3 regions of the Brevibacterium litoralis genome follow, and region 2 is predicted to be linked to each of the others. Evidence: predicted binding sites of a transcription regulator. Region 2 holds the regulator's gene; each other region holds the start of a gene.
What was found. The regulator LexA, encoded in region 2, represses DNA repair genes until DNA is damaged. The targets are predictions, from matches to a motif close to TCGAACANNTGTTCGA.
Positions count from the first base shown of each region.

Region 1: the regulator LexA is predicted to act here: its motif matches at 5,412-5,427, upstream of uvrA (excinuclease ABC subunit UvrA).
Region 3: the regulator LexA is predicted to act here: its motif matches at 5,350-5,365, upstream of imuA' (DnaE2-dependent mutagenesis accessory factor ImuA').

Region 1 is NZ_JBDIUY010000020.1:6,348-16,039, forward strand. Features, by position in the region: gene rapZ (RNase adapter RapZ) at 1-556, opposite strand, end outside; gene uvrC (excinuclease ABC subunit UvrC) at 588-2,459, opposite strand; gene uvrA (excinuclease ABC subunit UvrA) at 2,474-5,380, opposite strand; gene AAD496_RS06920 (DEAD/DEAH box helicase) at 5,507-8,023, opposite strand; gene AAD496_RS06925 (YciI family protein) at 8,154-8,438, shown strand; gene AAD496_RS06930 (TerC/Alx family metal homeostasis membrane protein) at 8,597-9,610, opposite strand.
Region 2 is NZ_JBDIUY010000015.1:86,198-95,889, forward strand. Features, by position in the region: gene AAD496_RS05600 (ATP-dependent DNA helicase) at 1-1,466, shown strand, start outside; gene lexA (transcriptional repressor LexA) at 1,597-2,409, opposite strand; gene AAD496_RS05610 (LysM peptidoglycan-binding domain-containing protein) at 2,685-3,077, shown strand; gene AAD496_RS05615 (histidinol-phosphate transaminase) at 3,165-4,346, shown strand; gene hisB (imidazoleglycerol-phosphate dehydratase HisB) at 4,343-4,975, shown strand; gene AAD496_RS05625 (hypothetical protein) at 4,972-5,586, shown strand; gene hisH (imidazole glycerol phosphate synthase subunit HisH) at 5,583-6,248, shown strand; gene priA (bifunctional 1-(5-phosphoribosyl)-5-((5-phosphoribosylamino)methylideneamino)imidazole-4-carboxamide isomerase/phosphoribosylanthranilate isomerase PriA) at 6,316-7,071, shown strand; gene AAD496_RS05640 (SseB family protein) at 7,071-7,910, shown strand; gene AAD496_RS05645 (M20 family metallopeptidase) at 7,998-9,377, shown strand.
Region 3 is NZ_JBDIUY010000019.1:39,973-49,664, forward strand. Features, by position in the region: gene AAD496_RS06460 (error-prone DNA polymerase) at 1-2,299, opposite strand, end outside; gene AAD496_RS06465 (Y-family DNA polymerase) at 2,449-4,134, opposite strand; gene imuA' (DnaE2-dependent mutagenesis accessory factor ImuA') at 4,131-5,339, opposite strand; gene AAD496_RS06475 (HNH endonuclease signature motif containing protein) at 5,658-7,520, shown strand; gene AAD496_RS06480 (AraC family transcriptional regulator) at 7,553-8,506, opposite strand; gene AAD496_RS06485 (TIGR03086 family metal-binding protein) at 8,594-9,205, shown strand; gene AAD496_RS06490 (pyridoxamine 5'-phosphate oxidase family protein) at 9,259-9,692, shown strand, end outside.

The DNA of each region.
Region 1 (9,692 bases), on a different contig from region 2:
CCATCGGGATCCCGTACTTGAATCCGAAGCTCATGACGGTGAGCCGCAGCGTGGGGCGGCCCTCCTCCCCGAAGGCCTCCCGGACCTCGGCGGAGAGCTGGTGGACGTTGAGGTCGGAGGTGTCGACGACGATGTCCGCCCGGTCCCGCAGGGCGCCGAGAGCCTGACGCTCGGCCGTGATCCCGTCGGTGAGCGTGCCGTCGCCCTGCAGGGGGTGCGGACGCCGGACCGACTCGAAGCGGCGGACGAGCACCTCGTCGCTCGCGTCGAGGAACAGCACCCGGATCCCGATCCCCTGGTCCTGGTAGTCGAGGAGGACCTTCTCCAGTTCGTTGAACATCGCCCGACCCCGCACGTCGGCGACGACGGCCACCTTGGGCAGTGAGCCCTCCGCGCGGGCCACGAGCTCGACGAGCGGCGGGATCATGGCCGGTGGCAGGTTGTCCACCACGTACCAGTCCATGTCCTCCAGGGCGTTCGCGGCCGTGGAGCGGCCGGCCCCGGACATCCCCGTCAACAGGAGGATCTCCAGGCCGGAGGTGTCGGTACCGTTCATGGGGTCGGGCCTTCCGGTCGAGGGGTGCGCGTCACACCCCTACGTTACCGGTCGCCAGGTGCGCGTGGATGCGGGCGGCCAGCGCCGGACCCACCCCGGAGACCTCCTGGAGGTCCTCGACGGAGGCGGCGCGCATCTTCTTCACCGAGCCGAAGTGGCGGAGGAGCGCCTTGCGCTTGGCCTCGCCGAGCCCGCTGATCTCGTCGAGCACGCTCGTGCGCATGGAGGCTCCGCGGCGCTTGCGGTGGTAGGAGATCGCGAAGCGGTGGGCCTCGTCGCGGATGCGCTGGAGCATGTAGAGACCCTCGGAGTTGCGTGGGAGGACGACGGGGAATTCGTCGTCGGGGACCCACACCTCCTCCAGACGTTTGGCCAGACCCACGACGGAGACGTCGCGGATGCCCAGGTCCTCCAGGGCCCGGACCGCGGCGTGGACCTGCGGGAGGGCGCCGTCGACGACGAGGAGCGAGGGCCGGTAGCCGAACCGTTCGTCCGGCTCCTCCGAGGCCAGCGACTCCAGATAGCGGGAGAACCTGCGGGAGACGACGTCGTACATGGAGGTCGTGTCGTCGCGGGCGGCGTCCCCGTGGACGGCGAAGTGCCTGTAGTCCTTCTTCTTCGGCAGCCCGTCCTCGAACACGACGAGGGACCCCACGACGTCCTGGCCCAGGGTGTGCGAGTTGTCGATGCACTCGATGCGCAGGGGCGCCTCGGGCAGGAACAGCGCCTCCTGGATCTCCTGGAGCGCCTGGGAGCGGGTGGTGAGGTCGGAGGCCCGGCGGGTCTTGTGGAGGACGAGGGCCTGCTCGGCGTTCTTCCGCACCGTCTCCATGACGGCCTTCTTCTCACCGCGCTCGGGCACGCGGACGGTGACCCGGGACCCGCGGAGGCCCGACAGCCAGTCGGTGACGGTGTCGAGGTCCTCCGGGAGCGCGTCGACGAGGATCTCCTTGGGCACCGCCTCCGGCTCGACCCCGGTGTACGCCTGCTTGAGGTAGTCGGCCACGAGCTCCGGGGTGCCGACGTCCTGCATGCGTTCGACGATCCACCCGCGTTCCCCGCGGATCCGGCCGCCCCGGACGTGGAACACCTGGACGGAGGCCTCCAACTCCTCGGAGACCATCGCGAAGACGTCCGCGTCGGCGCTCACCGAGAGGACGACGGCGGACTTGTCGAGGACCTTCTGCAGGGCCTGCAGCTCGTCCCGGACGCGGGCGGCGCGTTCGTAGTCGAGCTCGGCGGCCGCGGCCGCCATCTCCTCCTTGCGGGCGGAGATGAAGGTCCCGGTGTCGCCCGACATGAAGTCGACGATGTTCCGGGCCAACTGCTTGTGGGCTTGCGGGGAGATCTCGCCCACGCAGGGCGCGGCGCACTTGTCGATGTACCCGAGCAGGCAGGGCCGACCGCTGCGCTCGGCGCGGCGGAAAACGCCGGGGGCACAGGTGCGGATCGGGAAGGCCTTGAGGAGCAGGTCGAGCGACTCCTTGATCGCCCACACCTGCGCGAAGGGGCCGAAGTACTTGACGCCCGGCCGGCGCTTGCCGCGGGTGACGAAGGCGCGCGGGAACTCGTCCTTGATCGTCACGGCGAGATACGGGTACGACTTGTCGTCGCGGAACATCACGTTGAACCGCGGGTCGAACTCGTTGATCCACGTCCACTCCAGCTGGAGCGCCTCGACCTCGGTGTTCACGACGGTCCACTCGACCGAGGCGGCCGTGTGGACCATCGTGAAGGTCCGGGGGTGCAGGCCGGCGGGGTTGGCGAAGTACGAGTTCAGCCGGTTGCGCAGGTTCTTCGCCTTGCCGACGTAGATGACCCGCCGGTCCGCGTCCCGGAACTTGTAGACGCCCGGCTGCGTGGGGATCTCCCCCGTCGCCGGACGATAGGTGCTGGGATCCACTGCCGAGAACCCCCTCAGCGGCGGTCGAGCATGCGCGCCAGGAACTCACCGGTGTGGGAGCCCGCCACCGTGGCGACGTGCTCCGGCGTGCCGGTGGCGACGACCGTGCCGCCGCCGCGGCCGCCCTCCGGGCCCATGTCGATGATGTGGTCGGCACTCGCGATCACGTCGAGGTTGTGCTCGATGACGATCACGGTGTTGCCCTTCTCGACGAGGCTCTGGAGCACCGAGAGCAGCTTGCGGATGTCCTCGAAGTGCAGACCGGTGGTCGGCTCGTCGAGCACGTAGACGGTGCGCCCGCGGGTACGCTTCTGGAGTTCGGCCGCGAGCTTGACGCGCTGGGCCTCACCACCGGAGAGCGTGGTCGCCGGCTGGCCCAGACGGACGTAGCCCAGGCCCACCTCGACGAGGGTGCGCAGGTAACGGGCGATCGAGGGGACGGCCTCGAAGAACTCGGCCGCCTCGGCGATCGGCATGTCGAGGACGTCGGCGATGCTCTTGCCCTTGAAGTGTGCCTCGAGCGTCTCCCGGTTGTACCGGGCTCCCTCGCAGACCTCGCAGGGGACGTAGACGTCCGGCAGGAAGTTCATCTCGATCTTGATCGTGCCGTCGCCGTGGCAGTTCTCGCAGCGCCCGCCCTTGACGTTGAAGGAGAAGCGGCCGGGCTGGTAGCCGCGGATCCGGGCCACCTCCGTCTCGGCGAACAGCTGCCTGACCTTGTCGAACACCCCGGTGTACGTGGCCGGGTTGGACCGTGGGGTCCGGCCGATGGGCGACTGGTCGACGTGGATCACCTTGTCGAGCTGGTCGATGCCGGTGATCCGCTTGTGCCGCCCGGGCACCCGCTTGGCGCCGTTGAGCTCGTTCGCCATCCGGGTGTAGAGGATGTCGTTGACGAGGGTCGACTTGCCGGACCCGGAGACACCGGTGACGGCGGTGAGGACACCGAGCGGGAACTCGACGGTGACGTCCCGCAGGTTGTTCTCCCGCGCCCGTTCGACGGTGATGATCCGGTCGGGGTCGATCGCCCGGCGGGTGGCGGGGATCTCCAGGCGGCGCCGACCGGACAGATAGGCACCCGTGACGGAGTCCTCCGCCTCGGCGAGCCCGACGACGGGACCGGAGTAGATGACCTGTCCCCCGTGCTCACCGGCCCCGGGACCGATGTCGACGATCCAGTCGGCCGCCTCGATCGTCTCCTCGTCGTGCTCGACGACGATGAGCGTGTTGCCCAGGTCCTTGAGGCGGGTGAGCGTCTCGATGAGGCGTCGGTTGTCCCGCTGGTGCAGGCCGATGGACGGCTCGTCGAGGACGTAGAGCACGCCGACGAGACCGGAACCGATCTGGGTGGCCAGGCGGATGCGCTGCGCCTCGCCGCCGGACAAGGTGCCGGCGGTCCGCGACAGGCTCAGGTACTCCAGGCCGACGTCGAGGAGGAAGGTGAGGCGCGCGGTGATCTCCTTCATCACCTGGGCGGCCACCTGCCGGTCCCGGGAGTCCAGCTGCAGCCCGGAGAGGAACTCGAGGGCCTGGTCGAGCGCGAGGTCGCTCACCTCCGCGATCGACTTCCCGCCCACGAGGACGCTCAGCACCTCCGGCTTGAGGCGGGCACCCTTGCAGGTCGCACAGGGCACCTGACGCATGTAGGACTCGTAGCGCTCCTTCGAGCTCTCCGACTCCGTCTCGCCGTGCTTGCGGAGGATGTACTGGTAGACGCCCTCGAAACCGGTCGCGTAGACGCGTTCGCGGCCGAACCGGTTCTTATACTTCACCTCGACCTTGTAGTCCTTGCCCTCGAGGATCGCCTTGCGCTGCGAGGGGGCGAGGTCCGACCAGGGCGTCTTCAGGTCGAACCCGAGCTCGTCGCCGAGGCCCTTGAGGAGACGGTTGAAGTACTTGGCGGTCGTCTTGCCGGTCGACCAGGGCGCGATCGCTCCCGCACCGAGGCTCAGGTCCTCGTCGGGGACGACGAGGGATTCGTCGACCTGGAGGCGCGAGCCGATGCCGTCGCAGTCGGGGCAGGCGCCGAAGGGGGAGTTGAAGGAGAAGGTGCGCGGTTCGATCTCGTCGATCGCGAGCGGGTGGTCGTTCGGGCAGGACATGTGCTCGGAGAAGGTCCGGGTGGTCCCCTCGTCGACGAGCTCGACGTCCAGCCGCCCCTCGGCGATCGCCAGTCCGGTCTCCACCGAGTCCGCCAGGCGCTGCCGCATGCCGTCACGGACGACCAGGCGGTCGACGACGACGGAGATGTCGTGCTTGTACTGCTTCTTGAGCGTCGGCGGCTCGCTCAGCTGGATCTGTTCCCCGTCGACGACCGCGCGGGCGAAGCCCTTGGCCTGGAGGTCGGCGAAGAGATCCGCGAACTCGCCCTTGCGCTGCCGCACAACGGGGGCGAGGACGAGGAACCGTGTGCGCTCGGGCAGTTCGAGCAGCTGGTCGACGATCTGCTGCGGCGTCTGCCGGGTGATCGGCTCGTGGCAGACCGGGCAGTGCGGCTTGCCCACACGCGCCCACAGCAGACGCATGAAGTCGTGGACCTCGGTGATCGTGCCGACGGTCGAGCGCGGGTTCCGGGAGGTCGACTTCTGGTCGATCGACACCGCCGGGGACAGCCCCTCGATGATGTCGACGTCCGGCTTGTCCACCTGGCCGAGGAACATCCGCGCATAGGACGACAACGACTCGACGTAGCGCCGCTGGCCCTCGGCGAAGATCGTGTCGAAGGCGAGCGAGGACTTGCCGGAGCCGGACAGGCCGGTGAACACGACGAGCGAGTCCCGCGGGATCCGGATGTCGACGTTCTTGAGGTTGTGCGCCCGCGCACCCTGCACGTAGATGGTGTCGAGGTGGGACACCCCACCCGCGAGAGAGGTGGGCTGTTCCGGCTCGGGGCTGGTGGAGAGGATCGCTTCCGAAGTCACGGACCCACTCTAAACCCGGCACCGGTCGTAATGGAACATTCCTTCGAATCCGTGATCCCCGTCATGCTCCCCCGCACCCGAGGCGCCCTGCACGGGGTACGAGAACTGCAAGGCGCCTCGGCGGCGTCAGGAGAGCGGGCCGACGTCGAGGAGCTCGACGACGACCTCCTCGGCCTCGTCGCTCGCGGCGAGGTCGACGCGGGCGGTGATGGCCCAGTCGTGGTCGCCGCGGGGGTCGACGAGCACCTGGCGGACCTCCCAGGAGTCCTGGCCGCGGGTGATCTGGACGAAGCGGTCACTGCGGGCGTCGGTGTCGATACCGATCCCGCCCTCGTCGCCGTACTCGTCGTAGAAGTCCTCGATCGCGTCCTCCCAGGCCCGCTCGTCCCAGCCGGCCTCGGAGTCGAGCTCCCCGAGGGTCCGGTAGTCGGCGCGTTCGGCCAGCAGCACACGGTGGAACAGGGCGTTGCGGACGAGGCGGGTGAAGCGTGCGGTGTCGGCGCTCAGGCGGTCGTCGGCCGGGGCGAAGGCGAGTTCCTCCGCACCGTCCTCGGACGGGTCGCGCAGGGCCTGCCACTCCTCCATGAGGCTGGAGTCGACGCGGGCGATGAGGTCGCCGAGCCAGTGCCGGATCTCGTCGATCCGGTCGTCGGACTCGTCGGCGGGGATCGTCTGGACGAGCATCCGGTAGACGTCCATGAGGTACCGCAGCAGGCCTCCCTCGACGCGGGCGAGGCCGTAGTAGGCGACGAACTGGGAGAAATTCATGGCCTGTTCGACCATGTCGCGGACGATCGACTTCGGTTCGAGGCCGATCTCCTTGACCCACGGGGCGCCCTGGGCGTAGGCCTCGAAGGCCTCCTCGAGGATCTCGGCGTTCGGCTGCGGATAGGTGAGTTCGTCGAGGATCTCCATCCGCTCCGCGTACTCGACGCCGTCGGCCTTGAGGCGGCCCAGCTCGTCGCGCTTGATCCGGTCGAGCTGGCCCTTGAGGATCGCGAACTGCACCTGGGTGGTGGACTCCAGGACGCTCACGACGTCGAGGGCGTAGGTCTCGGACTTCGGGTCGAAGAGGTCGAGCGCGGCCAGCGCGAAGGGCGAGAGCGGCTGGTTGAGGGCGAAGTTCGGGCCCAGGTCATCGACCGGGCGGTAGCCGACGGTCCCGTCGGAGTACTCGACCCGTTCGATCACCTCGGCCTGCAGGAGCGTGCGCCCCACCCGCAGCGCCTTGAGGTAGAGGTCGAGCTTGGCGGCACGGGTCTCGTGGGTGCGGTCGATGAAGTCCCGGACCGTGTGGACGCCGGCGCGGGGGCGGGAGAGCAGGTTGATGAGCGTCGAGTGGGTGATGCGCATCCGGGAGTTCAGTTCCTCCGGCTGACCGTTCACCAGGTTGTCGAATGTCTTCTCCGACCACCCGACGAATCCCGCGGGCGGCTGGCTCTTCTTCACCTTCTTGCGCTTCTTCGGGTCGTCGCCGGCCTTCGCCAGGGCCTTGCTGTGCTCGATCTCGTGTTCGGGGGCCTGCGCGACGACGTAACCCACCGAGTCGAACCCGGCCCGGCCCGCACGTCCGGCGATCTGCAGGAACTCACGGACGCTCAGGCGGCGCATGCGGCGGCCGTCGAACTTGGTGAGGCCGGTGAGGAGCACGGTGCGGATCGGCACGTTGATGCCCACACCCAGGGTGTCGGTGCCGGACACGACCTTGAGCAGACCCTTGCCGGCCAGCTGCTCGACCAGCCGCCGGTACTTGGGCAGCATGCCGGCGTGGTGGACGCCGATGCCGTGGTCGAGCAGGCGCTTGAGGACGACGCCGAAACCCTTGCCGAACCGGAACTTGCCGATCTCCGCGGCGATCGCGTCGCGTTCCTCGCGGGTCGTGAGCCCGGTGCTCACGATGGAGCCGGCGAGTTCGATCGCCTGGCGCTGGGCGAAGGAGACGACGTAGACCGGCGCCTTGTCCTCGCGCACGAGCTTGAGCAGCTCCTCCTGGAGGGGCTCCTCCGACCAGCGGAACTCCAGCGGGACCGGGCGGGCCGCACCCGTGATCTCCTCGGTCGGGCGACCGGTCACGTCCGTGAGGCTCTGCCGGATCCCGCTCGTGTCGCCGAGCGTGGCGGACATGAGGACGAACTGGGCCTGCGGCATCTCCAGCAGCGGGACCTGCCAGGCCCAACCGCGCTGCGGGTCGGCGAAGTAGTGGAACTCGTCCATGACGACCATGCCGACGTCGAGCATGCCGCCGGAGCGCAGGGCCTGGTTGGCGAGGATCTCCGCGGTGGCGCAGATGATCGGGGCGTCCGCGTTCACGGAACTGTCACCGGTCACCATGCCCACCTGGTCGGCACCGAAGGCCTCCGAGAGCTGGAAGAACTTCTCGCTCACGAGCGCCTTGATCGGGGCGGTGTAGAAGGCGCGCCGGCCGGTGCACACCGCAGCGTAGAGCGCGGCGAGGGCCACCATCGACTTCCCCGACCCGGTGGGTGTCGCGACGATCGTGTTGTCCCCGGTGAGGATCGAGAGGATCGAGTCCTCCTGGGCCGGGTAGAGCTCGATGCCCAGGTCCGTGCAGTACTCCTCGAAGCTCGACCACAGGGTGTCGGTGTCCGCGAACTCTTCGGGGATCAGGTGGAGACGGGGCACGGAGGGCCTTTCGTTCGTGTTCGGTGGCGCGGGCGGGGACGGCGGGCGGTTAGTCTCGGGACCGGACCCGGTCCAGTCTCTCAGATGCCGACCGGTCGCACGTGCACACCCCGACACAGGAGGAGTCCCCATGGCCACGTTCGCCGTCATCTACCACTACGGCCCCGACACCGACCACCGCATGTCGGTTCGCCCAGCCCACCGCGAGTGGGAGGCCGGCATCCACGAGCAGGGGATCCTGCTCGCCGGCGGACCTCTCGACGGCGAGGCGCCCGGCGGCCTCCTCATCCTCGAGGCCGAGTCCGAGGAGTCCCTCCGTGACCTCCTCACCCAGGACCCCTTCGCGCAGGAGGGCGTCATCGAACGCACCGAGATCCGCCCCTGGACCCCCGTCTTCGGCCCCTGGGCCGGCTGAGAAGTCTCGTTCGCCACGAAACTCGTTGCCCCGCAGGGCCGCTGACATGCCCGAGGAGGGCGTGGCGCGGGGAAACCCCGATGGGAGTGGCTTCGGGGTTCCCCGCGCCACGCCCGGCAGGCGAGATGCCAAGGCCAGGGCGCCTCGGGAGCGGGGTATCAGGAGTGCTTGTGCGAGTCCTCGTCGGCGGAGTCGTCCGCTACGGGTCCGAGCTGCACGCGGTCGGGTTCCTGCCGCATCTTCATGAGCGAGGCGACCGTCGCGACTACCATGGCCAGGACGATGAAGGTGAGCGACATCCAGATCGGGATCTCCGGGACGTGCGCGCGGAAGGGCACCCACTCGGAGGCGTGGAGCGCGTGGAGCAGCAACTTCACGCCGATGAAGCCGAGGATCGCCGCGATGCCGTAGTGCAGGTAGACCAGGCGGTCGACGAGGCCACCGAGCAGGAAGTACAGCTGGCGCAGGCCCATGAGGGCGAAGACGTTGGCCGTGAAGACGAGGAAGGCGTCCTGGGTGACGCCGAAGATCGCGGGGATCGAGTCGAGGGCGAACATCACGTCGGTCGAGCCGATCGCGATGAAGACGATGAACATCGGGGTCCAGAAGCGGGTGCCGTCGATGTCCACGCGCAGCTTGTTGCCGTGGTACTCCTCGGTGACGTTGATCCGCTTCTTGAGGAACTTGATGAGACCGTTCTCGGCGTCGCCCTCGTCCTCCTCGGAGAAGGCCTGCTTCCAGGCGATGAAGAGGAGGAAGGCGCCGAAGAGGAAGAACACCTCGACGAACCGCTCGATGACGGCCGCGCCGACGAGGATGAAGATACCGCGGGCGATGAGCGCGATGATGATGCCCACCATCAGCACTTCCTGCTGGTACCGCTTGGGGACGGCGAAGGCGCCCATGATGAGCACGAAGACGAAGAGGTTGTCGATGCTCAGGGAGTACTCCATGAGCCAACCGGTGACGAACTGGCCGGCGTGCTGGGCGTCACCGAGCGCCCACAGGACACCGGCGAACACGAGTGCCAGGGAGACGTAGAAGCCGACCCACAGGCCGCACTCCTTGAGGGAGGGCACGTGCGGCCGCTTGACGACCATGAGCAGGTCGCCGATGAGGATCAGCAGGAGCACGGCTCCCGAGACGAGCTTGAATGTGAGTGGGATCTCCACGTGAGGCCTTTCAGACAACGACACGGACCACCGTCGGTGGTCCTGCAGCATGATCCGAAGGTCTCTCCCGCGGTGTGCTCAC
Region 2 (9,692 bases):
ACCGTGACGACCTCACCCCCGGCGTGAGCGACCGCGCGTGGTCGCAGGTGTCGGTCAACGCCTTCGACTGCCTGGGCCAGAAGTGCCCGCTCGTCGAGGAGTGCTGGTCGGAACTCGCCCGGGCACGGGCCGCCGAGGCGGACGTCGTCGTCACCAACCACGCACTGTTGGCCATCGACGCCTTCGGGGAGAACTCCGTCCTGCCCGAGCACTCGGCCGTCGTCGTCGACGAGGCACACGAACTGCGCGACCGCGTGACGAATGCGCTGTCCGGGGCGATCACGGTGGCGATGCTCGAGGCGGCGGCCTCCTCGGCCCGTAAGCACACGACGGTGCAGGACACCGTCGTCGGGATGTTGGACACCGCGGCCTCCGCCCTCGGCAAGGCCCTGGCGAACGCCGAGGACGGCCTCATCACCCACTGGCCGGACGACCTGGCCGACGCCGTCGTCGCGATCCGCGACGCGGCGAAGCAGATCTTCGCCGACTCCGGGGCCGACCAGGACTCGAAGGCCCCGGACGCCGGCCGTCAGATGGCCCGCGCCCGCCTGCAGGAGATCCTCGACCTGGCTGACCGGATCACCGAACGCGCCGGCAACGACGTCTCTTGGGTGTCCCGGTCGAACTTCCGGGACCGGGAGACCGTGTCCCTCGTCGTCGCGCCCCTGTCGGTGGCGGGCACCATGCGCAGCGGGATCTTCGAGGAGGCGACCGTCGTCGCGACCTCCGCGACGCTGGCCCTCGGCGGGTCCTTCGAACCCGTGGCGGCCTCCATGGGCCTCGCCGGTCCCGAGGCGCCCCGCTACGACTCCATCGACGTCGGGTCGCCCTTCGCCTACGAGAAGCAGGGGATCCTCTACGTCGCCTCCCACCTGCGTCGGCCCGGCCGCAGCGGACTGGGCGACGACGCGCTCGACGAGTTGCAGGAACTGCTGGAGGCCTCCGCCGGTGGTGCACTGGGGCTGTTCTCCTCCCGGGCCGGCGCCCAGCGCGCCGCCGAGGAGATGCGGGAACGTACCGATCTGCCCATCCTCCTCCAGGGTGAGGACACCCTCGGGTCGCTCGTGAGCCAGTTCGCCGCCGACGACCGCACCTGCTTGTTCGGGACGATGTCCCTGTGGCAGGGCGTGGACGTGCCCGGCCGGACGTCCCGCCTCGTCGTCATCGACCGGATCCCGTTCCCACGCCCCGACGACCCGCTCGTGACCGCGCGGACCCATCAGGCGCACAAGAACGGGGCCAACGGCTTCATCAGCGTGAGTGCGACGCATGCCGCTCTGCGTCTCGCGCAGGGCGCAGGCCGCCTGATTCGCAGTGTCGACGACCGCGGTGTCGTCGCGGTGCTCGACTCCCGGATGCGGACCGCCGGCTATGCGGGCTTCCTGCTGCGTTCGCTCCCGCCCATGTGGCTCACGGAGAACGGTGGTGCGGTCCGCCAGGCCCTCGGACGGCTGGCCGAGGGCTGAGGGACGGTCGAAGGGTCGGTCCCGTCGGCCCGGGCCTGCGCACGGGCGGGAGACGGGCGTGGAAAGACGCACGAGGCGCGGTCCCGGAGGGGACCGCGCCTCGTGCGTGGACGGCAGGGGTGGGAGGAGCTCAGACCGAGCGGATGACCGCCGTGACGATGCCCATGATCTGGGCGTGGTCGCCGTCGATGGGCTCGTAGTCCGCGTTCTGGGGCAGCAGCCACTGCTTGCCGCCGGTGCGCTTGAGGGTCTTCACCGTCGCCTCGTGGTCGAGGAGCGCGGCGACGATCTGACCGTTGTCCGCGTCCTGCTGCTTGCGGACGACCACCCAGTCGCCGTCGCAGATGGCCGCGTCGATCATCGAGTCGCCGACGACCTTGAGGGTGAAGAGGTCACCCTGGCCGACGATCTGCCGGGGGAGGGTGAAGACGTCCTCCGTGTTCTGCTCCGCGGTGATCGGACCACCGGCGGCGATCCGCCCGACGAGCGGGACCTGGGCGTTGTCGGACTCCGCCACGGGGGAGTGGGCCGGGAGGTGGCTCACGGTCGCCTCGGTCGCCGGTGGCTGCTCCTCGGCCGGGTTCACGATCTCGATGGCCCGGGGGCGTTTGGGGTCGCGGCGGACGTAGCCCAGACGCTCGAGCTGCGAGAGCTGGTGGGCGACCGAGGACAGGGAGGCCAGCCCGGCGGCCTTGCCGATCTCCCGCATGCTCGGCGGGTACCCGTTCTCGTAGACGGCCTGCTCGATCGTCTCGAGGACGAGGCGCTGCCGCGGGGTCAGGCGGGTGTCCCCGGCGGCCGCGGAGCCCTCCGGGAACTCGAGGATCTGACCGTGCTCGTCGCGGAACCGTCGGACCTCGTTCTCCACGCTGTCGTTGCGGGGGCGCCCGCGCGGGCGCGGGCTCTCCTGCGGGTCGGGGGACTCCGTCTTCTTCGTGCTCATGTCTCCACCTGCCGGTAGTCGGTGTAGTGCCCGAATGGTGCTGAAAGTGACCGGTCGCAAGAAGTGTGTCCGAGGCTCCTGGAAGGGTGTGCCACGTCCGGACGATCAGCTCGTTCGAATCCATCTTCGCACATCTGTTCGAGGTGGGTGGACATCTGTTCTAATGTCCGGTTCAATAGAACACGTGTTCGGAACTGACGTTCGAACACGGCAGGCACCGCCGGCGACGGGGCATCCCGTCGGTCGCGCGGCCCACGACACGCAGGAGTACGAACATGAGCTCTCTCACCGCTTCCCCGCTGGCTTCGTTCGCCACCTCGCACGGTCTGCGCACCCATCCCGCACGGGAACGCGCGGCCGTCCGCTGGACCCCACGGGGCCGGCGGTTCCTCCGTCTGGCCCGCACCCTGCTCCTCGCGGCGGTGTTCGTCGGCGTTGTCCTCGCTGCGGTCCTCGGGCTGCGCCCGGACGCCGCGGCCTCCGGTTCCGCGGAGGTCGGGGCCTTCGACACCGTGGTCGTCGAACAGGGTGACTCCCTGTGGACGGTCGCCCGGGAGGCCGCGGGTGACCGTGACGTCCGGGACGTCGTCCTCGCCATCGTCGAACTCAACGGACTGTCCTCGCAGATCGTCCACCCGGGCCAGGAGCTCGCGGTCCCATCCCACTGATCGGTCGGACCCCGCCGATCGGGTCGACCGGTTCGGTGAGGGGTCCCGGTGCCGCCGCGTGCGGACCTCCCCGGTAGAATCCCGGTCGTGACGAACCTCGAGGACCTCCCCCTCCGCGCGGACCTGCGCGGCCAGACCCCGTACGGCGCTCCCCAGCTCGACATCCCCGTCCGGCTCAACGTGAATGAGAACGCCTTCGACGTCCCGGCGGACGTCGTACAGGCCATGGACCATGCGCTGCAGGCGGAGCTCCCACACCTCAATCGGTACCCGGACCGCGAGTTCACCGCCCTGCGGGCGCGGCTGGCCCGCTACCTCGACGGTGTCCTCACCCGTCAGGGTGGCCGTGACGCCGCGAGCGGGCAGCCGGTCGCACACGCACCGGTCGACCCGGCGGGTATCTGGGCGGCGAACGGGTCGAACGAGGTCCTCTCCCACATCGTGCAGGCCTTCGGGGGCCCCGGACGCCGCGCACTCGGGTTCGTTCCCAGTTACTCGATGCACTCCCTCATCACCACCTCGACGGGGGCGGAGTGGATCACCGCCGAGCGTGCCGCGGACTTCACCCTCACGGCGGACGCGGCCGTCGCCGCGGTGCGCGCGCACCGACCCGAGGTCGTGTTCCTCTGCACGCCGAACAACCCGACGGGTACCGGCCTGGACCTCGACGTCGTCCGGGCGGTGCTCGCCGAGACCGAGGGGATCGTCGTCGTCGACGAGGCCTATGCGGAGTTCGCCCGGCCCGGGTACGTCTCCGCGCTGACCCTGCTGCCGGACAATCCACGTCTGGTCGTCTCCCGGACGATGTCGAAGGCCTTCGCCTTCGCCGGTGTGCGACTGGGCTACGCGGTGGCCGATCCGGCCCTCATCGACGCACTGCGGCTCGTCCGGCTGCCCTATCACCTCTCGGCACTCACCCAGGCCGCCGCGGGTGCTGCGCTGGACCACGCGGACTCTCTGCTCGCGAACGTCGAGGAACTCATCCGCCAACGCGACCGGATGTCAGCGGGTCTCGCGGACCTCGGTCTCGACGTCGTCCCGAGTGACTCGAACTTCCTGCTCTTCGGTGGCCTCACCGACCCGAGCGCGTTCTGGCAGGGTCTGCTCGACCGCGGCGTCCTCGTCCGGGACATCGGGATCCCCGGCCACCTGCGCGTCAACGCCGGGACGGCCGACGAGACCACGGCGTTCCTCGACGCCTGCGCCGCGCTCCTCGCGGCAGACCCCACCCACCTCACCACCTCCGAGACCGCCGAGGAGTCCGCATGACCTCCACTCCGACCGTGACCCCCTTCGAGGGCCCGCGCACGGCGCACGCCTCCCGGAGAACCTCCGAATCGTCGATCGAGGTCGCCCTCGACCTCGACGGGACCGGGAAGTCGGAGGTCGACACGGGTGTGGGCTTCTACGACCACATGCTCACCGCGTTCTCCAAGCATTCCCTCGTCGACCTGCGTGTGAAGGCGACGGGGGATCTGCACATCGACGTCCACCACACCGTCGAGGACACCGCCATCGTCATCGGGCAGTGCCTGCGGGAGGCGCTCGGGGACAAGGCCGGGATCCGCCGCTACGGCAATGCGAGCGTGCCGCTCGACGAAGCCCTGGCCTCCTGTGTCGTCGACGTCTCCGGGAGGCCCTACTTCGTCCACACCGGGGAGCCCACGGGCTTCGAGTTCCACCTCATCGGTGGGCACTTCACGGGGTCGATGGTGAGTCACTCGCTGGAGTCACTGACCTTCCACGCCGGGTTCACCGTGCACCTCACCTGCGTGGCCGGTCGCGACCCGCACCACATCGCCGAGGCGGAGTTCAAGGCCTTCGCGCGCGCCGTGCGGCAGGCCGTCGAACCCGACCCGCGCATCACCGACATTCCGAGCACCAAGGGAGCCCTGTGAGCCGCACCGTCATCGTCACCCCGTTCGGGGTCCCGCAGCAGCTGGCCGCCGCCTGCGTCCTGTCGGACATCCCGGGTGTCGTCGTCCCCCTCGGACAGTTCTCGGCCGTCGTCCAGGAGGGCACCGACATCGCCGCGGGCAATGCCGCGGCCGCCGCGATCTCGACGATCGCCGGCAAGCACGAGGTCCTGCTCATGGTCCGCAGCGAGGAGCGGATCGACGCCGCCCACTACCGGCACGGTGAGCGCGAGGCCGACGTCCCCGCGGGCCTCGCGCTCAGCAACCTCCCCGACGAGCTCGAACCGCTGCTGCTGGAGTCCCTCGAACCGACCGATGTCGAGGGCCACATCGACACCTCCACGATGTCGAAGATCCAGGCGTCCTCGCTCACCATGACCCCGCAACGCGCGGCGATCGCGCGGACCGCACTCATGTGGGCCGTGGCCCTGTTGCTCGCGCTCGTCGCCCTCGTCGGTGGTGGGATCGCACTCGGCAACGGCGCGGTGCTCGTGGGCGGGCTCGTGCTCCTCATGGCCCTCGTGGTCGGTGGATTCGCCGGCTACCGGTTGTGGTCCCTGCTCGTCCGCGCCCGGACGGCGGTGGCGGCATGACCACCGTTCCCGCCACGCACACGGTACGGACCGATGCGGCACAGACCGCCCCGGCACAGAAGGACGTCGTCGTCCTCGACTACGGCTCCGGCAACGTGCGCTCCGCCGTCCGCGCCGTCGAACGCACCGGCGTCCGGGTCGAACTCACCTCGGACCTCGACCGGGCCGCGGACGCCGACGGCCTGGTCGTCCCCGGGGTCGGTGCCTTCGCCGCCGTCATGGAGGGCCTGGAGTCCGTCGGCGCCCCGGAGGTCATCCGCGCCCGGCACGCCGCCGACCGCCCGCTCCTGGGCATCTGCGTGAGCATCCAGGTGTTCTTCGAGTCCGGTACCGAGCACGGGATCACGAGCACCGGCCTGGGTATCTGGCCCGGTGCCGTGTCCCGCCTGCAGGCTCCGGTCGTCCCGCACATGGGGTGGTCGGAGGTCCGGCCACCCGCGGGCTCCCGGATGTTCGCCGGTGTCGAGGACGAACGGTTCTACTTCGTCCACTCCTATGCCGCACACGAGGCGCCCACCGGCACGCTCACCACCTTCGCCGATCACGGGGAGCCCTTCGTCGCCGCCGTCGAGGACGGCACGACCTGGGCCACCCAGTTCCACCCGGAGAAGTCCGGGGACGCCGGCTACGGCCTGCTGCGCAACTGGGTCTCGATCCTCTGAGACCTCCGGCCACACTGCTCCACCCGCACACCCCCACACCATCCACCGACGGGAAGAAGACGTACCCATGACCGAGTCCACCACGACGCTGCCGCCTCTCACCCTGCTCCCGGCCGTCGACGTCGCCGACGGCAAGGCCGTCCGCCTGGTCCAGGGCGCCGCCGGATCGGAGACCGACTACGGCTCCCCGGTCGAGGCCGCCCAGAACTTCGAGGCCGCCGGTGCCGAGTGGATCCATCTCGTCGATCTCGACGCCGCCTTCGGACGGGGCTCCAACCACGACCTCCTTGCGCAGGTCACCAAGGCGGTCAACCTCAAGATCGAGATCTCCGGTGGCATCCGCGACACCGAGTCCCTGGAGCGTGCCCTCGACACGGGTGCCGAGCGGGTGAACATCGGCACCGCTGCCCTGGAGAACCCGGAGTGGACCGCCGAGGTCATCCGTCTCTACGGCGACAAGATCGCCATCGGCCTCGACGTCCGGGGCACCACGCTCGCCGCCCGCGGCTGGACCCGCGACGGCGGTGACCTCTACGAGGTCCTCGCCCAGTTGGAGCAGGCGGGCTGCTCCCGGTACGTCGTCACCGACGTCAACAAGGACGGCACCCTCCAGGGCCCGAACACCGAACTGCTGACCTCCGTCGCCCAGCGCACGAACAAGCCGGTCGTCGCCTCCGGTGGCGTCTCCTCCCTCGACGACCTGCGGGCACTGCGGGAACTCGTGCCGGCCGGTGTCGACTCCGCGATCGTCGGCAAGGCGCTCTACGCCGGCAAGTTCACCCTCCAGGAGGCCCTCGAGGTCGCCGGCGGAACCGGCCACTGATGCCCGAGCTCCCCGCTCACCTGCAGGGTGCCTTCGGCGGGTCCTCCGCGGCCGAGGCGCCCGGGAGCCCTGCCGACACCGCCGGGTCCGCGAACACCGCGGACTCGGCGGGGACCGCCTGGGCCGGACGCGACCTGCACCCCAACCCCTTCTCCGGGGACACGGGGGAGGCCGTGCCGGTCCTCGCCGCCGCGCTGGAGGTCGTCGGCGCGAACCCGCTCGACCCCCAGGCACACCGCGGGGTCCTCGAAGCCCTGGCCGGCGCCCGTCTCTACGCGCCGGTCCTGCCGACCGCCGTCGAACACACGACCGACGAGGCGGGGCTCGTGCACGACAACAGGTCGGACATGGCCATGGTCCGCCTGGCCGCCGAGGACGGGCGTGAGTGCACTCCGGGTTTCAGCGACATCCCGACGCTCACCGCCTGGGGCACCGAGGCCCGGCCCGTCCCGATCGAGGCCGAACGCCTGTGCGTGGCGGCCATCGAGGAGGGCGCCCAGCTCGTCGTCCTCGACCCCGGCTCCGACCATCCGTTCCTGGTCCGTCGCACCGCACTGTGGGCCTTCGTCCAGGGGCACGAGTGGACGCCCGCCTGGGCCGACGCCACCGTCGCCGAGGCCTGCGGGGCCGTCGCCCGCCGGTTCGACTGGATCGATGCGGTGGGTCTGGCGCCGGGCAGCCGTGAGGTCCACGTCCGGGGCCCGGAGATCACCCTCGTGCTCACGGTGGCCGATCGACCGGACCCGGACCGGCTCGCCGCCTTCCAGCAGGCACTCGCCGCCGACCCGGTAGTCGTCGAGAAGGTGGACTCGACCCGGATCATGCTCCAGGAGGGCTGAGTCGAACGCCGCCCGCACCCCGGCACCCCACCGCTGCCCTGACCTGACCGGCCGGACCGACGGGCCCAGCCGGTAGGCTCGGAGGTCATGACCGATCATCCCCACCACGATCTCCGTGACCTGTCCGTCCCCACCGTCCCGGACGACCACTACGTCGGGACCCTCGCCCACGACACACAGGTGCGCGCACGCACCTTCCCGCGCGTGACCTCGGACTTCGCGGGCGCCTCGGCGGCGCTCCTCGACCGGGTTCGCGCGGCCCTCGACACGGTCGGCGACGACCTCGTGGCCCTGCTCCACCGGATCCACACACTCGCCGAGCCCGCCTTCGAGGAAGTCGGCAGTGCCGCTGCGATCGCGGATCTGCTCACCGGGCACGGCATCGACGTCGAACGGGGCGTCGGGGGAGTGGCGACCGCCCTGCGTGCGGCGGCCGGTCCCACCACCCGCGCCGACGGAACGCCTGCCCGGTCGATCGGGATCCTCGCCGAGTACGACGCACTGCCGGGCATCGGCCACGCCTGCGGGCACAACGTGATCGCGACGGCCGGAGTGGGGGCGTTCCTCGCCCTGGCACTCGCCGAGAAGGCGGCTCCGGGCACCCTCCCCGGTCGGGTCGTCCTCTACGGGACCCCGGCGGAGGAAGGGCACGGCGGCAAGGAACACATGGCGCGCGGTGGTGCCTTCACCGACATCGACGCGGCGATCATGGTCCACGGGTACGGATACGACGCCGCCGACCAGGTGTGGCTGGGCCGACGGTTGCTCGACGTCACCTTCACGGGGGTCGCGGCGCACGCCTCGGCACAGCCCTTCATGGGGCGAAACGCGCTCGACGCGGTGAATCTCATGTACCAGGGGCTCGGGGTGCTGCGGCAGCAGATGCCGCCGATCGACCGGATCCACGCGGTCGTCACCGAGGGCGGCACCCGCCCGTCGATCATCACCGAGCGTGCCGCGATGCGCCTCTACGTCCGCTCGAAGTTCCCGGAGACGCTGGGGGACCTGTCCTCCCGTGTCGAGGACGCCGCCCGCGGCGCCGCCCTCATGACCGGGACCGGCGTCGAACTCACCTGGGACCCGCACCCGGCGACCCTGCCCATCCGGACGAACACCGCACTCACCGGCCGGTGGGTCGCACACGAACGTGACCGGGGACGGGATCCGCTGGCGCCGGGGGTCCTCGACGAGTCGATCGCCGCGTCCACGGACTTCGGGAACCTCAGTTACCGCATGCCCGGCATCCACCCGCTCGTCAAGGTGTCCGGGACCGAGGTCGCGCTCCACACCCGCGAGTTCGCCGAGGCCTCGGCCACCCCTGCGGCCGAATCGGCCGGCCTCGACGGGGCCTTCGGTCTCGCCGGCACCGCGCTGGACTACCTGGCCGACGACGATCTGGCCGCGTCAGTCCACGCCGAGTTCGAGGCGGCCGGCGGCGCCACCGACGTCCCCACGTACTTCGACTGACCCGCGGTCCGGCAGCAGCGCCACAGCTGCGTTGTCGATCGCTCGACGTAGGAACCCCATGTACGCCTTCGCTCCTCCGCCTTGCTGTGACGGCACTGCCGAACCGCGGGCATGGACCGCCCCGGCTGTGCTCGACGCCGCCCCGGAACCCCACCGCCCCGATATCGTTCACGGCCCCCGTTGTGTCGCGACATAACGGGGGCCGTGAACGATATCGGGGCGGTGGGGTTCCGGGGCGGCGTCGAGCACAGCCGGGGCGGTCCATGCCCGCGGTTCGGCAGTGCCGTCACAGCAAGGCGGAGGAGCGAAGGCGTA
Region 3 (9,692 bases), on a different contig from region 2:
GCAGGACGGGTGCCGGGACGGGCGTGGGGCCACCCTCACCCGATCCCCGACGCAACCGGTCCGACCGTGCCCGGTCCGCGGACGAGGCGCCCTGGTCCGCGGGCGCCTCGGGAGCGGAGGTTTCCTCGAGCTCCGGGAGGGTTGACCAGCGGTGGAGGTGCTTGGAGAAGGCGTCCTGCTGGCCGGGGGCGTAGCCGAGGGCCGCGGCGGCGTCGCGGACGGCGGACTTCGCGCGGTAGGTGATGACGTTGGCGACCTGGGCGGCGCGGTCGCGGCCGTAGTGCTCGTAGACGTACTGGATGACCGGTTCACGGCGGGCGGACTCGATGTCGATGTCGATGTCCGGGTAGCCGGCGCGGTCCGGGGAGAGGAAGCGTTCGAAGAGCATGTCCTGCTCGACGGCGTCGACGGCGGTGATGCCGAGGACGTAGCAGACGGCGGAGTTCGCGGCGGACCCGCGGCCCTGGCAGAAGATGTCGTGTTCGCGGCAGTAGCGGGCGATGTCGTACACGATGAGGAAGTAGCCGCAGAAACCCATCGAGACGATCGTCGCCATCTCCTTGTCGATGACCTCCCAGGCGTGGGGGTTCGCCTCGCGGGTGCCGTAGCGGTGGAGGGCTCCGGCCGTGACGAGGTCCCACAGGTGCTGCTCCTCGGTGACGCCCGCGGGCATCGGTGCGGTGGGGAGTCCGGCGCGGGCGGCGCGGAGGCCGAAGGCGCACTCGGCGGCGATGTGCCCGGCGTTCGCGATCGCCGTGTACCCCGCCTCGCCGAGGAAGGCGAAGCGGCGGAGCATCTCGTCGACGGAGTGGATGCGGTTGGTCGCGGCCGGGGGCAGCCAGCCGGCCACCTCGTCGAGGGACTTCCGCGACCGGACGGCCGCACGGACCTGGGCGTTGCGGTAGCGGGCGCGGGTCGCGTAGTGGACGGCGTTCGTCGCGACGGCCGGGACCCCGTGGGCGGCGGCGAGATCGGCGTACAGGCGCAGGCGTTCGTCGTCGGTGGGCAGGCCCTGGTGGGTGAGTTCGACGGCCAGGTTGTCGGCGCCGAACAGGTCGATCGCGGACGCGAGAGAGGCGGCTGCGGAGGTGGGGTCCGGGGTGGTGGGTGTGGAGGAGGTGGGTGTGCCCGAGGGTAGGGCGCCTCGGGAGCGGGTGGGTGTGGTTCCTCGTGTGCGCGCACCGGGCGCGGCCGCGCCGGGTGTGAGGGTGAAGAGGCCCTTGCGGCAGCCGGTGAGGATGCGCCAGTCGCCGTGTTCACGGGTGAGGGCGGCGAGTTCCTCGAGGTCGAAGACCGGGCGGTTCTTCTCCCCGCGCATGTTCGCCTCGGTGATCGCCTCCGACAGGCGCCGGTAGCCCGCGACTCCGCGGGCCAGCACGAGGACGTGGAGTGCCTGCGGGTCGACCTGGCCGGGGATCTTCTCGGTGAGGCCGACGGAGAGTTCGGCGCCGAAGACGGTGGGGAGGTCCGCCTCGGCGGCGGCGTGGGCGAACCGGACGGCGCCGTACAGGCCGTTGTGATCGGTGAGGCCGAGCCCGTCCAGCCCCGAGCGGGTGGCCGCCTCGACGAGCTCCTCCGGTTCCGAGGCGCCGTCGAGGAAGCTGAAGTCCGAGTGCACGTGCAGCTCCGCCCAGGGCGGGGTGGCGCGGGTCGGGGATGTGGAGGTGTGGCCCGGGTTTCGCGGAGTGGGTGCGGGAGTGCTCGCCGTGTCGGGGGTGGTGGGTGCGCTCGGGTGGTCAGTGGGTGAGTTCCGGTGGTCGGTGGGTGAGTTCCGGTGGTCGGCCGGGTTCCCGTCATGCTTCCGGGCCGACGCCGTGTCGGCGTAGCGGTCGCGCCGGGCCCAGGCGGGTGCGTCGGAGCCGTTCGCCTCCGGGTCGGTGGGCGGGTGGTCCGGAGTCGGGTGGTCTGGTGCGGGAACCGGATCGTCGACGTCCTCCGGGAGTTCGGGTGAGTCCGCATACCGGCTGCGACGGTCGGAAGCACCGGGCCCCACGGAGACGGGTGCGGGAGCGGGCCCCGGCGTGGGTCCCGGTGTGGGAGCAGGTGCGGCCGGCGTGGCGGGGTCGTCCTCCGCATGTCGTTGGTTTGACCAAGGAGTATTCGGGGTGCCACTCCCCCGGGTGCTCTCTCCTCTGACCTCCTCGGCGTTCGACTCACCGTGGACCCGGTCAGCAGCACCGCGCTCCCCTTCAGCACTCCGCTCGGCGAGGAACGCGCGCAGTGCCTTCTTGTCGCCGCTGAGCAGTGAGAGTTTCTGCGCGAGCTCCGCCCAGGGTGTGCGCGGGTTGTTGAATCCCATGTCTCCTCGTCCTCCCTGCCTGTGCTCGTCACCTGCCTGCGCGAACCGTCCGTGCCCGCGATTCGACCGTGCGCAGATTGGCGTCGTGCGGGGTCTGAAACGCCGATCTCCGCACACTCGATTTCAAGGTCCCGCCCAGCGATCGCCCCTCACTCGTACCGCCCGACGAGGTACCACTCCCCTTCCTCCTTGCACAGCAGGAAGGCGTGGCCGTCCTCCGTGACGACCTGGATCCGCACGCGGTACTGCGCCACCGCCTCGTCCCACCAGCCGGATTCGACCGGCCAGCTGCCGGACCAGGCCGTGACCCGCGCGGAGAACCGTGGCCGCCCACCGCTCGCCGGTGCCCGCAACAGAGCCGGTGCCGCATCGAGTCCCGCCGGACGCGCGACGACCGACACCCCCTGGGCGTCGAGCAGGTCCACCGGGGTGCGTTCGACGAGCGTCGGCCGGGGCGCAGGGATGTCCCCGGGCCACGGCGCCCCGGGATCCCGCACCGCCCGAGGCGCCTGCTGCCACGGCGTCCACAGTGCGGTCTCGTCGGGGTCGCGCCCACCCTGGAGCGAGGGGACGAGCACCGTCTCCGCGCCGTAGAGCCCCTGGATCCTCTCGAGCGTGTGCGCGATCCGCCCCGGCCGTTGGTCGAACAGGCTCTCCTGCGTCCGCAGCGGCGCGACGAGCTCCGCCGCGACGAGCGTGATGAGCGCGATCCCGTCCTCCGCGGGTTCACCGGGATCGGCGCCGTCACCCTCCAGAAGGCTCCCCTGCCCGGGGACCTGTGGTGGCCGGCCCGAACGTCCGGGACCCCCGCCGACGGGGGCAGGACCCCCGGCCTCCGGGGAACGCCCCGCTCCCGGTGCACCGCCCCGCCCCCGCGCCGGACGCAACCATCCCTCCGACTGCCAGCGCAGGCGGTCGGCGACGGCGGTCTCGCTCATCTCCTCGATCCGCCACGTACGGGTCTGCTCCTCGCCGGTGGTCGACAGCAGGCCGATGCTCACGTGTGTGCACACCAGCCCGTCCGCGCGCACACCCCGGAACAGGTCCCCGGCGAGCGACCGCGCGTGGAAGGACAGCACGTCGCTCCGGCCGGTGGGCGGGTCCACGGCGACCTCGACGCGGTGCTCGCGTGCCCGCACGTGATCGACGGGGATCCGGTCCTCGTGTCCCGCGGCCAGTCGGTGTGCCCGCGTGCCGACCTCGCCGAACCGCCCGGACACCTCGGACTCCGGCAGAGCGGCGAGGGTCCCGAGCGTCCGCAATCCCAACCTCTCGAGCAGCGGCACGAGCTCGCCGAAGGACACCGGGTCGACCTCCTCGAGCACGGTCGACGGCAAGGGCGCGAGGAACTCCGCCGTCGCCCCCGGTGGCACCCGTGTGGCCGTCCGCGAGGCGAGCAACGCACCGAATCCCGTGTCCGCGACGCCGGGGAAGAACTCCCAGCCCGTCGCGTCGGTGAGACCGGTGAGGAGGTGTTCGGTGGCGGCCGCCTCGTCCGCGTGGGTGTGCTGCAGGGACGTGACGGGCATGCTCACGACACCCGGCTCCACCAGGGAGAACCGCGCGACGAGGGATTCGAGCACCCCGATCCCCTCGGCGAACACCCGGTGGTCCCGATCGGTGTCCTGCGACAGGACCTGCAGGTCGGGGCAGCGCAGCTGGGCGGCCCGCTTGTTGAGCCCGATCCCCACGCCGGCGGCGCGCGCGGGACCGTTGCACGCGCGGATCCGCCCCGCCCGCAGGATCGCCACCGGCGCGAGGGGATCGAGCCCGAGCGCCCGCACCGCGGCGACCGTCGGCCAGTCCGGCACGGCGAGGACGAGCGTGCGCGTCATGGTCGCACCCCCGCCGCGGTCTCCTCGGTGGGCACGGTCTCCTCGGTGGGCACGGTCTCCTCGGTGGGCACTGCCGCGCCGGATGCGGTCGCGGTCGGCGCCGCCCCGGTGAGTGCCGTGATCGTGGCGACGGGCGCCTCGTGAGCGGTACCGCCGGTCGGTCCCTCCGCTCCCGAGGTGCCCTCCCCTCGAGCATCCGCCGTACCCTCCTCCGCCGGGCCGTCGCCCGGGAGATCCGCGCCGGTGGGGTCTCCATCGGCCTGGTCCTCGTCCGAGTCGGGCAGCACGCCCGTTCGCCCACCTTCCGGGATCGGCAGCGCGATCACCTGTGATTCCGCTCCTTTTCGTTCCGGTTCCGTGCGTGGAATGGCCGGGGTTCCACCCTCTGTACGGTCGTCCCCTGCCTGCCCGTCCGTGTCGGGGAGTGGCAGGGGGACGACGTCCGCCGATGCACCGGAGCCCTCCTCCGGAGCGGCAGGAGAGGAGTGGGTGGGGACGGGGCGGAGGACGCCGGGAGAGCGACGTCCGGGCAGGGAGTGGTCCGGTTGCGTCGGGGCAATGGTCAGGGCGCCTCGGGAGCGGGTGAGGGACTCGACGCGGCCCGAAGGGCCCGGCAGGAGCAGTGTGTGGGAGCCCGTGCGGGAGCCGTGGACGGCGACGCGGCAGCCGGAGAGGCGCCCGTGGCCGGCCTGCGCGCCGTCCCAGCCGAGGGCGGTGGTCGAGAGCTGTTCGGTGCTGCCGGCGAAGGGGTCGAGCGAGACGAGCGTGGCGCGGCGTTCCCGCACCTTGGCGGCCAGGCGGCTGCGTTCGGTGGGGGTCGTGCGGTAGCGCGGGCGGACGAGGAGGACGTCGAAGGACTCGACGAGGACGGAGGTGACGCGCAGCCATTCGCGGTCGGGGGTCGCGACGGACACGAAACGGTCGAGGTCGACACCGAAGTCCGCGATCGAGGCGGACGACAGCGCTCCGAGGCCGACGGTGCAGACCCAGCGGTCCTCGTGGGTGAGGGCCGCGACCGAGGCGAGAGCGAGGGACACCGCATGGTCCCCCGTGACCTGCAGGATCTCCCCGCGTGGGAGCCCGCCCCGGGAGTAGACGGGGCGCAGGGGCGCGTCCACGGGGTGGGGCGCGATCCCGGAGGCCAGTTCACTGGCCGTCCGGACACCCGTGAGGTGGGTGAGCTGCTGCAGGGCGTCGACTGACATGCACCCATTATCGAACTGGTGTTCGAAAGTGGCAAGTGTGCAGGTGGCAGGGTGTGCGCCTGTCGCATTCGGCGTCATCCGGCAGGAAAGGTCGAAACTTTTTCGAACACGAGTCTTGTGTGCCCATATGCATATGGCTAAGCTGGGCGTACTTCCCCACGCAGGCGCGGTCGAACACGACGGAGTGTTCGACACGGTTCGAATTCTGTTCGAACACTGTTCGACACGGTCGCCGGCACTGTCCGAACAACGGCGTTCGAACAGCACGTGACACGTCGAACCCGACACGGCGCTCCACGGGAAGGAGGTGACAGGCACATGGCACGACACGAAGGCTCGACCACCGGGACGACCGCAGGCACAGGAGCAGGAGCCGGTACGGGACGACGCACGGACGAGGCGAACCCCGGGCTCGAGGACGCGCAATTCCCCACCCTCCTCACCGACCACGACGAGGACCTCATCACACGCAGGCTCCCGGAACTGACCACCGCACTCGACCACATCCGGACCCTCACCGAGGACATCACGAGCGGACACCGTCCCCTCGACCCCGATACCGCCACCGCCGGACTCGCAGGCCTCGAACAGCTCACCCGCCGAGCCCAGGCCCTCACCCGTGATCTGACCGCCGTCCTCCTCCACGAGGACGTCCCGGCCCACACCGGCGCCAAGAACACCCGCGACCTGCTCACCTCGAAACTCAAACTCTCCGGCTGGGAAGCCGGCCGCCTGCTGAAGAACGCCGACGCCCACGGACACCGCCGCACCCTCACCGGTCAACGCCTCGCACCCCGCCGACCCGAGGTCGCCTCCGCCCTCGCGGCAGGCACCATCTCCAGCGCCCAGGCCGAGGAGATCACCCGCACCCTCGATGCGATCCCGCCTGCCGTCGAAACCGTCCACGGACCGGCCCTCGAACACCTCCTCGTCACCCAGGCACCCGGACTACGCGTCACCGACATCCGCACCGCCGGCGCCCACGCCCTGGCCTACCTCGACCCCGACGGCAGCGCACCCGACGAGACGGAACCGACCGAACCCTACGGACTCGTCCTCACCCGACAGAAGAACGGTGACTGGCGACTCAAGGCCTACCTCGACGACATCACCGGCGCCCTCCTCGACGCCGAACTCACCGCACGAGAAGTGGAAGGCACACCGACTGAAGACGCCGAGACTCGGGACTTCACCGACCCGCTCCCGCCGACCGGCCTCCACCCCGACGGGACACCCACGGACGTCCGCACCCCCATCGACCTGCGGTACCGGCAGCGGAAGAACCTCGACCGCCTCCGGCACATCCTCCGCACCCACGCCGGGAACCGGCAGGCAGCCGGAGCCGCGATCGGCCTCGTCATCACCACCGACCGGACCACGATCGAACGGCAGAAAGGCCTGGCGACCACCGGATCCGGTGACACCGTCCGGCTGGAACACCTCCTGGCATCCGACTCCCCGTGGGTCGACACGCTGCGGATCGACGAGGTCCGCACCGACACCCGCACCCGCACATCGAGTCTCGTCACCGCCGGCCGGTTCGCGACCGACACGATGGTCCGGGCTCTCACCGCCCGGGACCAGGGATGTTCCTTCCCCGACTGCTCGAGTCCTCCCTCGGCGTGCGATTCACACCACATCATCCCGTGGGTGAAGGGCGGACCGACCGACCACTGGAACCTCACCCAGGCCTGCGGGTATCACCACCACCATCACGAGCGCCTCGGATGGGAAGCCGTCATGCTCCCGACAGGGATCGTCGCGTGGCGGCCCCCGGAATCCCAGGACCCGCTCCGACGACCCGTCATCCACGCGAAATACCGGACCCGACACCTCATCGCGCAGCGACTGGCGGCCGGGACAACAGACAGGGCTCCGGCCGGACCCGCAGGCGGACCGACAGGAGGGGACTCGCCGGGAACGAGCCCGATGGGTGAGCGGAGTCCAGGAGCCCTCCCGGACAGTGGACGTACTCTCTCCGAGGGACAGGCGAGCGAGGGACAGGCGAGCCTGCCTCTCGACGGGACCGGTGTGCCCACACCCGTCCCGGGCCACTCCCCCGGCGACCGAGCCAAGATCGCCGACCAACTCGCCTTCCAGAAACGCCGCCGCCAAGCACGCGAAGCCGCCTACCGCCGACGCGAGGAGAGCCGCCGCCAGGCAATGGTCGCACCCTTCTGACGCAGACTCGACGAGCTCTGATCGGGACGTCGTCACGCCTCCGCACGAATTGCACGCTGGCCCCGCCCATAGGCGGCCGGACTCCGACCGATGACGGCGGTGAACTCCCGGATCAGGTGGGACTGGTCGGAATAACCGAGTTCGGCCGCGACATCGGCCCAGTCGACAGCTGCGCCGTCCCGGGCACGTTCGGCGGCGTCGAGGAGCCTGTACCTGCGGATCACCCAGGTCGGGCTCACTCCTGCGAAGGAGGCGAACTGCCGCTGCAACGTCCGAGGTGTCACTCCGGCGATCGCGGCCAGTTCCTCCACCCGCCGGATCGAACGGTCGTGTTCGGCGATGTCCGCGATCCGTGATACCTCCCGGGCGATCGGGATCCGTCGCGGATCGGCACGGTCGAGTGCCCGGCCGAGGGCGTCGACGAGGGCTCCAGCCGCCGAGGCGCTGCGCTCGTCGGAATCCGTGCCAAGTGCCCCTGCCCTGGGAGCAGGGTCCGACTCCGACACAGGGTTCGACCCCGGAAAGCGCGCCTCGGCGATCGCATGGGACAGTGCTGCACCGTCGATGCCGAGGACGTCGTCGACCGACAACACCCGGTCGTTGAGGTCCCCTACCCGGTCGATCCAGGCACCGAAGCCACCCGTGGTCGTCTTCACCGCGAGATTCCACCCTGAACCGGCCAGAAACCGCGACTGCACCCTGGTCGTCACCCCGTTGACGACGGCCCGCAAAGGGTGAGGGCCGGGTTCGTCGACGTCCGGCGGAGGTGCCACACCGACACTGATGTTCACCGCCGGACGTGAGACGACCTGCTGCCGGTGGTGCCGGGGAGCCGAGTCGGCTGATCGCTCGAACGACCATTCCACGGACCAGACGAAGTCGAGCAGTCCGTCGAACTCCGCGGGCACGGGGAACCGCCGGAAGTCGACATGGCGTCGCATCTCGGCCGGTGAGAGGATCCCGCGGGTGTCGTCATAGGCGGACACGGTCCACACGGTAGTGGATCGGCCCGGTGAAGGTTCATGTCGCAAATCTTCAATCGCGCCGTCCGACCGCCTGCCTACCGTGGAGCCATGGACACGAACCCCGCCCCGCAACATGCAATCGACCCTGCCACGATCACCACCGCACAGCTCGATGCCGTCCTCGCGGACCTCGCCGACCTCCTCGACACGATCCCGACCTCCGCCGATCCCCACCCGACCCCGTGCACCGAGTACGACCTCGCCGCGCTCCGGCAGCACGTGGTCGGATGGCTCACCGCCTTCGCCGACGGTTTCTCCTCGGCGGACAGGCACTGTTCGGACCTCGACGCCGTCACCGTCGAGGGGAATGGTGCCGGCCAGGTCCGGGCGGCGCGCGCCCGCCTCGCAGACGTCCTCCCCGAGGCGGCCTCCCGGCCGCTGTTCATCGGCGAGGTGTCCATGCCCGGCGACATGTCCCTGTCGATGATCCTCTGGGAGTACCAGATGCACGGTTGGGACCTCGCGGTGGCGACCGGGCGGCCGTGGGCACCGGCCGAGGACGCCGTCCTCGCCTCCCTCGACTTCGCACCGGCCATGCTGACTCCGGATTTCCAGGGCCCGGGCAAACCCTTCGCACCCGCCGTCGAGGTGCCCGCCGACTCCCCGGCCCTCCACCGCCTTCTCGGCCTCTCCGGCCGCGATCCGCACTGGAGTGCCTGAGGGACGGGCGCCTCGGCAGAGCGCCCGCATGACGCTGCACTACCCTCATGGGCATGGACACCCCTGTGACGGAGCGCACGGCTCCGACGGACCCCGCACCGACTGCCACGGACCCGGCCACCCCCACGGACCCGGCCCCTCCCATCGCCGACCGCGCCACCTGGCCGACCCTCGAGTCCCCCGAGGCGCTCACCGCGCTCATCGGCGAACCCTCGCAGTTGGTGAAGGACAAGGTCCGTCCGGCACTTGTCCCCGAGGACGTCGACTGGCTGGCCGCCACACCGTTCTGCGTCCTGTCGACCTCGGACGCCGACGGGAATCTGGACGCCTCGCCCAAGGGTGACCCGGCCGGCGAACTCGTCCACGTCATCGACCCGCAGACGATCGCCCTGGCGGAACGACCGGGCAACCAGCGCGCCGACGGCTACCGGAACATCCTGCAGAACCCGCACGTCGGTCTGCTCTGCATGATCCCCGGCCGCGGCGA